Linked DNA regions of Pyxidicoccus trucidator. The protein of the gene in region 1 interacts with the protein of each later gene in a pairwise test. Links are inferred from orthologs where the notes say so. Each region holds a gene or a part of one and is shown on either strand. Other genes may lie near its edges.

What was found.
Region 2: the proteins of lpdA (region 1) and odhB interact in binary tests that used the Escherichia coli proteins (3 or more experiments, as listed by UniProt). The link is inferred for Pyxidicoccus trucidator from one-to-one orthologs.

Annotation. Positions count from the first base shown.
Region 1 is NZ_JAAIXZ010000022.1:129,927-134,917, forward strand. Bases 648-3,563 are described here. They hold lpdA (dihydrolipoyl dehydrogenase), read left to right. Parts: upstream 648-1,364; coding sequence 1,365-2,762; downstream 2,763-3,563. Other genes in these bases: G4D85_RS41055 (hypothetical protein), read right to left, coding at 648-1,284; G4D85_RS50025 (hypothetical protein), read right to left, coding at 2,801-2,986; lipA (lipoyl synthase), read left to right, coding at 3,163-3,563. Outside these bases: G4D85_RS41050 (DofB protein), read left to right, coding at 1-108; more of G4D85_RS41055, read right to left, coding at 121-647; more of lipA, read left to right, coding at 3,564-4,092; G4D85_RS41075 (dihydrolipoamide acetyltransferase family protein), read left to right, coding at 4,140-4,991. UniProt on the Escherichia coli protein: Lipoamide dehydrogenase is a component of the glycine cleavage system as well as of the alpha-ketoacid dehydrogenase complexes.
Region 2 is NZ_JAAIXZ010000002.1:83,742-88,816, reverse strand. The notes cover bases 1,058-4,057. They hold odhB (2-oxoglutarate dehydrogenase complex dihydrolipoyllysine-residue succinyltransferase), read left to right. Parts: upstream 1,058-1,945; coding sequence 1,946-3,169; downstream 3,170-4,057. Other genes in these bases: G4D85_RS07025 (S9 family peptidase), read right to left, coding at 3,678-4,057; G4D85_RS07030 (cold-shock protein), read left to right, coding at 3,360-3,566; G4D85_RS07040 (2-oxoglutarate dehydrogenase E1 component), read left to right, coding at 1,058-1,956. Outside these bases: more of G4D85_RS07040, read left to right, coding at 1-1,057; more of G4D85_RS07025, read right to left, coding at 4,058-5,075. UniProt on the Escherichia coli protein: E2 component of the 2-oxoglutarate dehydrogenase (OGDH) complex which catalyzes the second step in the conversion of 2-oxoglutarate to succinyl-CoA and CO(2).

The DNA.
Region 1 (4,991 bases):
TCGGTGGCGAAGTCGAGCGACGCCATCGTCCAGGACGTCAGCGGAGTGCTGAAGAAGGACGCCGCGCCCATCTTCGCGATGGCCAAGGAGAAGGGTCTCCTCGGCTGAGCCTCCCGGCGCCTACCTCGCGCCGGTGATCTCCAGCTCCTTCAGCTCCACGTCCGAGCGCTCCGGGAAGACGCTCACCGCGTCCACGTCGACGAGCGGCACGGTGGGCGTGCAGAGCTCCCACTGCCCCGTGCCGCGGAAGCGGCACAGGGTGGGGTTCACGAAGGAGAAGCCGCCTTCCGGGTCCTTGAGCCCCACGCCCTGGGGTGTGCGGACGATGGCCCTCAGCTCGCCGGGCCCGGTGGCGCGGATTCGGATGGACGCGAGGTGCTTCAGGTTGGGCGCATAGCCCGCCCGCAGGGCTCCGTCCGCCGCCCACCGCTTGTCGGGGGCGGCGTTGCTCACGGGGACGCCCGTATTCACATCCCCGTCGAAGGCGTGCCTCCGGGGCTCGGCCCCCGTCACCTGATCCGGCTCCACGGGCGCTGTCTCCACGTTGGAGGCGGTGACCAGCGCCACCAGCTTCGGGGCTGCCTGGAGGCCCTGCTGCGCGGCGGCGGCCCGCAGCACCGCGTCCGGCAGGTGGTCCGCCTTCGCACACAGCGGCGCCAGCTCCGCCAGCAGCGCTCCCACCGCGGGACTCACCGGCGTGCCGGACTGGGCGGCCGGCGCGAGCCCCAGCCGGACGAGCGAGTCGCAGGCGGCCTCCGTGCCCTGCTTCCCGGCGTGCTCCAGCGCCCAACGCAGCTCCGCCAGGGCCGCCGCGTCCGGCACTCCGCCGACGGCCGCTGCCAGGAAGGCCTGGCCCACGCTCTGGGCGCAGGTGTTGGCGGCGGGCGGGCAGCGCTCGCACAGTGAGGCGAGCAGTCCACGAAGCGGGGCGGCCTCACCAGCGGCGAGGGGGGCCCGCACGGAGAGCGCGGCACCCAGCTCACAGGCGCGGCTCGGAGGCTGGGGGCAGGCCTCCAGCTTCTGGCGGGCGTCGGCCTGGACGCGGGCGTCCTGGGGCGCCCGGAGGGCGTCGTTGAGGGCGCGCTCCACGGGACGGCACTCGGGGGAGGGCACCAGGGGGGAGGCCGGGGTGGCGGACGGGGCCTTGCCAGCCGCGTCATTCCGGGCGCGCTCCTCCGACTGTGCTCCGGGCGACGCATCTCGGTGTGTCACCCAATAGAGACGGGCGAAGGCGGCCAGCGCCACCAGCATCAGCAGCAGGGTTCGGAGTGGGAAACGGCGCACGAGCAAACTCCTTGATTCCAACCGGGACCGGGGGTTATCAGCCCCCCCGGGTTCCATCCGCAATAGTTACGGAGGCGTGCGTGGCTGAGACGTTCGACGTGGTGATCATCGGTTCGGGCCCTGGCGGCTACGTGGGAGCCATTCGCGCGGGTCAGCTCGGGCTGAAGACGGCCATCATCGAGAGGGACAAGCGGCTGGGCGGCACCTGCCTCCACCGGGGCTGCATCCCCACCAAGTCCCTCCTGTGGACCGCGGAGCTCTTCCACCACGTGAAGGAGGCGGCCGACTTCGGCATCGACGTGTCCAGCCCGACCATCAACTGGGCGAACGCGATGAAGCACAAGAACAAGGTCGTCACCAAGGGCGCGGGTGGCATCGACTTCTTGATGAAGAAGAACAAGGTGACCGTGGTCAAGGGCCATGGCCGCATCGCGGGGAAGGGGAAGGTGGAAGTCACGGCCGAGGACGGCTCCAAGCAGATCCTGGAGGCGAAGAACATCATCATCGCCACCGGCTCGGTGCCCAAGTCCCTTCCCAACGTTCCCGTGGACCACAAGCGGGTGATGAACAGCGACTCCATCCTGGAGATCGACCGCATCCCCAAGAGCATCATCGTCCTGGGCGCCGGCGCGGTGGGCTGCGAGTTCGCCTCCGTCTTCAACCACGTGGGCAGCAAGACCTCGATTGTCGAGTACCTGCCCGCGCTGCTGCCGATTGAGGATGCGGACATCTCCAAGGAGCTGGAGAAGCTCTTCAAGCGCCGCGGCATCGACGTGCACACGGGCTCCGCGGTGGAGAAGGTGGAGCACACGGCGGACGGCGTTCGCGTCACCATGAAGGTGGGCAGCGAGACGAAGACGCTGGAGGCGGAGATCCTCCTGTCGGCGGTGGGCCGCGCGCCCGTCACCGAGGACTGCGGCCTGGACAAGACGAGCATCAAGCCCGAGCGCGGCTTCATCAAGGTCGACTCGATGATGCGCACCACGGAGGCCAACGTGTACGCGGTGGGCGATGTCATCCCCACGCCGATGCTCGCCCACATGGCCAGCGCCGAGTGCGTGGTGGCGGTGGAGCACATCGCCGGGAAGAACCCGCAGCCCATCAACTACGACCTCACGCCCTCCGCCACGTACTGCTACCCCGAGGTCGCCTCGGTGGGCCTGACGGAGAAGAAGGCCAAGGAGCGTGGCTACGACGTGAAGTTCACCATCGCCCCCTTCGGCGCGGTGACGAAGGCGTCCATCTCCAACGAGGCCATCGGGATGATCAAGATCATCTCCGACAAGAAGTACGACGAGGTGCTGGGCGTGCACCTCATCGGCCCGCACGCCACCGAGCTGCTGGCCGAGGCGTGCGTCGCGCTGAAGCTGGAGATCACCACCGAGGAGCTGGCGGGCACCATCCACGCGCACCCCACGCTCTCGGAGATCATGCACGAGGGCGCCGAGGCCACGCTGGGCCACCCGCGCCACTTCTAGTCGCGCGTCGTCGCTCCGGGCCCACCACGGTGGGCCCTTCAGGCCGTCCCGGGCTCCACGCCCGTGGGCGGCCTGTCCATTACCGGGGGCACGTGCACCGGCGTATGCATGAAGACCTGTGCGTACCGTGGGAGCCAGCGGCTGGCTGGCAGCCCGGCGGGGTAGAGCAGCCCCTTCCAGTGCTTGTAGACGTACCCGCTGGTCCCCAGGTGGATGGCGGCCATTCCTTCAGCCTGGGCATCCGGGCGTGGCGGTGCTGCCTCCTCCGGGGCAGCCTGCCCGCCGCCAGGGCATTAGTAGGGACACGACAACAGGGAAGCGGCTGGCGGGGGCTGACGCCTCGCGTTAGAGGCTTCCCGCTTGAACGTCTTTCGCCCAACCCATAGAAGGCCCGCGATCCATGGCGACTCCCGACCGGTTTCCTCTCCCCCAGGTGACTGAGACCACCCGCAAGCCGGAGTGGCTGAAGGTGCGTCTCCCGCACGGTGAAGGGTACGAGCGGGTCAAAGCCATCGTGAAGCGGACGAAGCTGGCCACGGTGTGCGAGGAGGCCCGCTGCCCGAACATCGCCGAGTGCTGGGGCGGCGGCACGGCCACCGTCATGCTCATGGGCGAGGTGTGCACGCGCGCCTGCCGCTTCTGCCACGTGAAGGTGGGGGCGCCCCCGCCGTTGGATCCGATGGAGCCCATCCACCTGGCCCAGGCCGTGAAGGAGATGAACCTGGAGTACATCGTCGTCACGTCGGTGAATCGTGACGACCGGCCGGACGGTGGCGCCAGCCACTTCGCGTCCGCCATCCGCGAGCTGCGCAAGGAGAGCCCGAAGACCATCGTCGAGGTGCTCATCCCCGACTTCAAGGGCGTGGAGAAGGACCTGACCACGGTGGCAGAGGCGAAGCCGCACGTGGTGGCGCACAACGTGGAGACGGTGGAGCGGCTCACCCCCACCGTGCGCGACAGGCGCGCCACCTATCGCCAGTCCCTGCGCGTGCTGGAATATCTCAAGCACCGTCCCGAGGGCCTCTACACCAAGACCTCCGTCATGGTGGGCCTGGGCGAGACGGACGCGGAGCTGGAGCAGACCTTCAAGGACCTGCGCAACGTGGGCGTGGACGTGCTGACGCTGGGCCAGTACCTCCAGCCGTCGCAGTACCACCTGCGCGTGGAGCGCTTCGTCACGCCCGCGCAGTTCGAGGCGTACAAGTCGCTGGCCGAGTCCTTCGGCTTCCTCTACGTGGCCTCCGGTCCGCTCGTGCGCAGCAGCTACCGCGCGGCCGAGTTCTTCATGAAGGGCCTGATGGAGCGCGAGCGCCTCGAGCGCCTCGGCTGAGCCGGGCTTGACGCACACCCCATCCCTCGCGGAAAGACGACGACCCCATGGCGATCTTCGAATTCAAGCTCCCCGACCTCGGTGAAGGCGTGATGGAAGGCGAGCTGGTGAAGTGGCACGTGAAGGAAGGCGACCCCGTCAAGGAAGACCAGGTCCTCGCCGAGGTGATGACGGACAAGGCCACCGTCACCGTCCCCACCCCCAAGGCGGGCCGCGTCGTGAAGGTGCACGGCAAGGAAGGGGACATGGCGAAGGTGCACCAGCTCCTCGTCACCCTGGAGATCGAGGGCGCGGCGCCGGTGCAGGCGGGTGGCCACGGCGCTCCAGCTCCGGCCGCGGCTCCCTCGGCTCCGGCAGCGGGCGCGGCGGCTCCTTCAGCGGCTCCGATGTCGGCGGCGAGCCATGGCGAGGCCCCGGCGGCTTCGGCCACCAAGGTGCTGGCCACCCCGGTGACGCGTCGCATGGCGCGCGAGCATGGGCTGGACCTGGCGACCATCGCCGGCTCGGGCCCGCAGGGGCGGGTGACGAAGGCGGACGTGAAGGCGGCGCTGGAGGGTGGCACCCAGAAGAACGTGGTCTCGCCCGCCAGCGCTCAGCAGGCCCGGCCCGCCGCGCCCCCGGTGTCGGCCGGTCGCGCGGACGAGCGCGTTCCCCTGCGCGGCCTGCGCAAGAAGATCGCCGAGAAGATGGTGCGGTCGAAGTTCACGATGCCGCACTTCGCCTTCGTGGAAGAGGTGGACGCCACGGACCTGGTGGCCCTGCGCGCGCGGCTCAACAAGCAGCTCGCGGCGGCCGGTGACAACACCAAGCTCAACTACCTGCCGTTCATCATCAAGGCGACGATTGCCGCGCTGAAGAAGTTCCCGCACCTCAACGCCAACTTCGACGAGGCCACGCAG
Region 2 (5,075 bases), on another replicon or contig:
GTGAAGTACCACATGGGTTTCTCGTCGGACCGCACCACGCGCCAGGGCAAGAGCGTGCACCTGTCGCTGGCCTTCAACCCCAGCCACCTGGAGGCCGTCAATCCGGTGGTGGAGGGCCGCGTGCGCGCCAAGCAGGACCGCGGCGGTGACACCGGGCGCACCGGCGTCATGCCCCTGCTCATCCACGGCGACGCCGCCTTCATCGGCCAGGGCGTGGTGCCCGAGACGCTCAACCTGTCCGGCCTCAAGGGCTACACCACCGGCGGCACCGTCCACGTCGTCATCAACAACCAGGTCGGCTTCACCACCGACCCGCACGACTCGCGCTCGTCCATCTACGCCACGGCGATTGCGCAGCTGCTGGACATCCCCATCTTCCACGTGAATGGGGACGACCCGGAGGCCTGCGTCCACGTGGCGCGCCTGGCCACCGAGTTCCGGCAGACCTTCAAGAGCGACGTCGTCATCGACCTCATCTGCTACCGCCGCTACGGCCACAACGAGGGCGACGAGCCCTCGTTCACCCAGCCGGCGATGTACGACATCATCCGCAAGCACCCCACGGTGCGCACGCGCTACGCCGCCGCGCTGGCGGAGAAGGGCCGCATCTCCGCGGAGGAGTCCGAGACCATCAAGCAGCGCTGCCAGCAGGACTTCGACGCGGCGCTCACCCGCGCGCGCCAGGAGAGCCAGTTCAAGGAGCCCAACGCGCTGGAGGGCCTGTGGAAGCCGTACCAGGGCGGCTCGCTGAAGAGCGCGCCCCAGGTGTCCACGGCGGTGGCGAAGGACACGCTGTGCGAGGCCCTGAAGCGGCTGTCCACGCTGCCGGAGGGGTTCAACATCCACCGCGACGTGGAGCGCACCGTCATCAAGAAGCGCCTGGGCATGCTGGAGAGCGGCGAGCTCCAGTGGAGCGAGGGCGAGTCGCTGGCCTACGCCACCCTGCTGGCCGAGGGCTACAACGTCCGCCTCACCGGCCAGGACAGCGAGCGCGGCACCTTCAGCCACCGCCACGCGGTGCTGCACGACATCCAGACGGGTGAGGAGTTCGTGCCCCTGCGGCAGTTCGTCACCGGCAAGGGCGGCTTCCACATCCACAACAGCCCCCTGTCGGAGATGGGCGTGCTGGGCTTCGAGTACGGCTACAGCCTGGACGTGCCGGACGGCCTGACGGCGTGGGAGGCCCAGTTCGGCGACTTCGTCAACGGCGCTCAAATCATCATCGACCAGTTCATCGCCGCGGCGGAGAGCAAGTGGCGCCGGCTCAGCGGAATCACGCTGCTGCTGCCGCACGGCTACGAGGGCCAGGGCCCGGAGCACTCCAGCGCGCGCCTGGAGCGCTTCCTGGACCTGTGCGCCGAGGACAACATCCAGGTCTGCTACCCCACCACGCCCGCGCAGATCTTCCACCTGCTGCGCCGCCAGGTGATTCGGCCCGTGCGCAAGCCGCTGGTCATCATGTCGCCCAAGAGCGTGCTGCGCCGTCCGGAGGCCACCAGCAAGCTGGAGGAATTGGCCACGGGCACCTTCCAGGAGGTCATCCTGGACAAGGTGGCGCCGGCCGGCGTGACGCGGCTGATTCTGTGCAGCGGCAAGGTGTACTACGACCTGGTGAAGGCACGGGACGAGCGCAAGGACGACAGCATCGCCATCGTCCGGCTGGAGCAGCTCTACCCGTTCCCCTTCGACGAGCTGGCGGGCCTCGTGGCGAAGATGCCGAAGCTCGCGGAGCTCTTCTGGGTGCAGGAGGAGCCGCGCAACGCGGGCGGCTGGCACTTCATGTTCCCCCGCCTGCACGACCTGGCATCCACGCGCTCGCAACAGCCGCTGAAGTTGGGCTACATCGGGCGCGCGGAAGCCGCCAGCCCTGCCACCGGCTTCCCCAAGACTCACGAATACGAGCAGCAGCTCATCATCGAGGAAGCCATCTTCCGAGGGACCAAGAATGGCCGTTGAACTGAAAGTGCCCCCCCTGGGCGAGTCCATCACCGAGGCCGTCGTCGGAAAGTGGAACAAGAAGATGGGTGACGCGGTCTCCGCGGACGAGCCGCTCGTCGTCCTGGAGACGGACAAGGTCACCATCGACGTGCCCGCTCCCGCCGCCGGCTCCCTGTCCAGCATCTCCTTCAAGGAGGGCGACAAGGTCCGCGTGGGCGAGGTGCTGGGACTCATCGACGCCTCGGGTGCCGGGGCCTCGGCCGCGAAGCCCGCGGCCGCCGCCGCGCCCGCTCCGGTGCAGGCGCCCGCTCCCGCCGCCGCGGCTCCCGCCGGGGCAGCGGTGGACGCGCGCATGACGCCCACCGCGCGCAAGGTGGCCGAGGAGAACCAGGTCGACCTCACCCAGGTGAAGGGCAGCGGCTCCGGTGGCCGCATCACCAAGGACGACGTGCTCGGTCAGCTCAACCGTCCGGCCACGCCCGCGCAGGCGCCGGCCGCTCCGGCCATGCCGTCCGGGCCGCGCCCCAACGCCGCGCGCGAGGAGCGCGTGCGCATGACGCCGCTGCGCAAGCGCGTGGCCGAGCGCCTCATCCAGGCGCAGTCCACCGCCGCCATGCTCACCACCTTCAACGAGGTGGACATGGGCGAGGTGATGGCCCTGCGCAAGAAGTACAACGAGAAGTTCCAGGCGAAGCACGGCGTGAAGCTGGGCTTCATGAGCTTCTTCATCCGCGCCGCCGTCGAGGCCCTCAAGGCCTTCCCGCAAATCAACGCGGAGATTGACGGCGAGGACGTCATCTTCAAGCACTACTACGACATCGGCGTGGCGGTGAGCGGCAGCCGCGGCCTGGTGGTGCCGGTGGTGCGCAACGCGGACAAGCTGGGGCTGGCGGACCTGGAGAAGACGGTCGGCGAGCTCGGCACCCGCGCCCGCAGCGACAAGCTGGGCCTGGCGGACCTGCAGGGCGGCACCTTCACCATTACCAACGGCGGCATCTTCGGCTCCATGCTGTCCACGCCCATCCTCAACCCGCCGCAGACGGGCATCCTGGGCATGCACAACATCGTCGACCGGCCGGTGGCGCGCGACGGTCAGGTCGTCATCCGCCCCATCATGTTCGTCGCCCTCACGTACGACCACCGCCTGGTGGACGGCCGCGAGGCGGTGCAGTTCCTCGTGCGCATCAAGGAGTGCATCGAGGACCCCGAGCGGCTGCTCCTCGAGGTCTGACGCGACGCGGCTTCCCGCGAACAGTCTTGAGATGACGAGGCCCGGGTTCATTGCAACTCGGGCATTTCGGGCGGCCGGCTGGACTTCCAGTCGGCCGTTTCACTACAAAGACGAGTGTCTCCCGGTAGTCGGGGGGCGGGAAGAACGGGCGGCTCTCCACCACGCCGCCCCGCAAGACTGAGGAAGTGCAATGGCAACCGGTACCGTGAAGTGGTTCAACGACGCGAAGGGCTTCGGTTTCATCACCCAGGACGGCGGCGGTGAGGACGTGTTCTGCCACCACTCCGCCATCAACATGGATGGCTTCCGCACCCTGGCCGAGGGCCAGAAGGTGGAGTTCGAGGTCACCCGCGGCCCCAAGGGCCTGCAGGCGCAGAACGTCCGCGCCGCGGGGTAACGCGTCCGTCAGCCACTCCCTCAGGACTGGCCGATGAAAGAGAAGCCCGGCCCCCCTTGAAACAGGGGACCGGGCTTCCGCTTTTCCAGCAGTGCCTTCGAAGCGCGCGGGCTACAGGTTGCGCTTGAAGTGGTCCATGACGCGCTCCCACTGGCGCTCGGTGACGACGGGGTCCGGCACCATGTGCGTCAGGCCGCTCAGGGGCAGCAAGTCATGCGGCTTGCCGGCGCGGAAGAGCGCGTCCGACAGCTTGAGCGTGTGGAAGAAGTAGACGTTGTCGTCGGCGGTGCCGTGGATGAGCAGCAGCTTGCCCATGGGCTTGTCCTGCTTCGCGTAGGTGAGCAGCGAGCTCTTCTCGTACGCCTCGGGGTGCTCCTGGGGGATGCCCAGGTAGCGCTCGGTGTAGTGGGTGTCGTAGTCGAGCCAGTCCACCACCGGGGCGCCGGCCACCGCGGCCTTGAAGACGTCCGGGCGCTTGAGGACGGCCAGGGCGGACATGTAGCCGCCGAAGCTCCAGCCGGAGATGCCCACGCGGTTGAGGTCGACTTCGGGCAGCTCCTTCGCCAGCTCCTGGATGGCGGCGGCCTGGTCTTCAATGGTGACGCCTGCGAAGTCGTACCGCACCTCGCGCTCCCAGGCGGCGCCGCGCAGCGGGGTGCCGCGGCCGTCGAACTTCACGACGAGGAAGCCCTGGTCCGCCATCCACTGCGCCATCAGGTGGGCGGCCATGCTCTGGTAGACGACGGTGGTGGTGGGGCCGCCGTACACCTCGACGATGACGGGCAGCTTCTGGCCCTTCTTGAAGTCGCGCGGGCGGGTGATGGAGGCCCAGAACTTCCGGGGGCCCACCTGGCGCACCTCCACGTTGGGCGTGAAGGGCGGCTCCTGGGCGATTTCAGGCAGCTCGCCCACGCGGGTGCCGTCCCCGCGCAGCACGCTGATTTTCGTCATCGACTTGGGGCCCGAGGCGTTGAGCACCACCAGCCCGCCATTCTTGGAGACGGAGCCCCCCTCGACGCCGGGACCGGTGGCGCCGCTGGAGACCTTCTCCGGGGCGCCGCCGTCCTTCACGCGCCACAGGTAGCTCTCCGGAGGCGTGGGGCCGCCGTTGAAGTAGAGGGTGCGGTCCTTCTGGACGAAGCGCGCCAGCATCCGGTAGCCCGCGTCCGGCTTCACCAGGCTGCGCTCCAGCGAGCCATCCGCCTTGCGCAGCTCCACCTCGGGGCCGCCGTTGCGCTCGGTGTACCAGAGGAAGCCGCTGCCATCCTCCAGCCACAGCGGGAAGTCCTGCTCCAGGTTGAGCCAGGCGTCGTCCTTCTCGGTGAGCAGCTCGCGCGTCTTGCCGTTCTTCGGGTCCACCGCGAGGAGCTTCTGCTCCGTCTGGGTGCGGTTCTGCACGAGGATGCTGAGCGGGCCGGCCTTGGGCCACGCCACGGTGGCGAGGTACGGGTACTTCTCCGCGTCCCAGCTCACCCACGTCGTCTTGCCGCCAGCGGCGGGGATGACGCC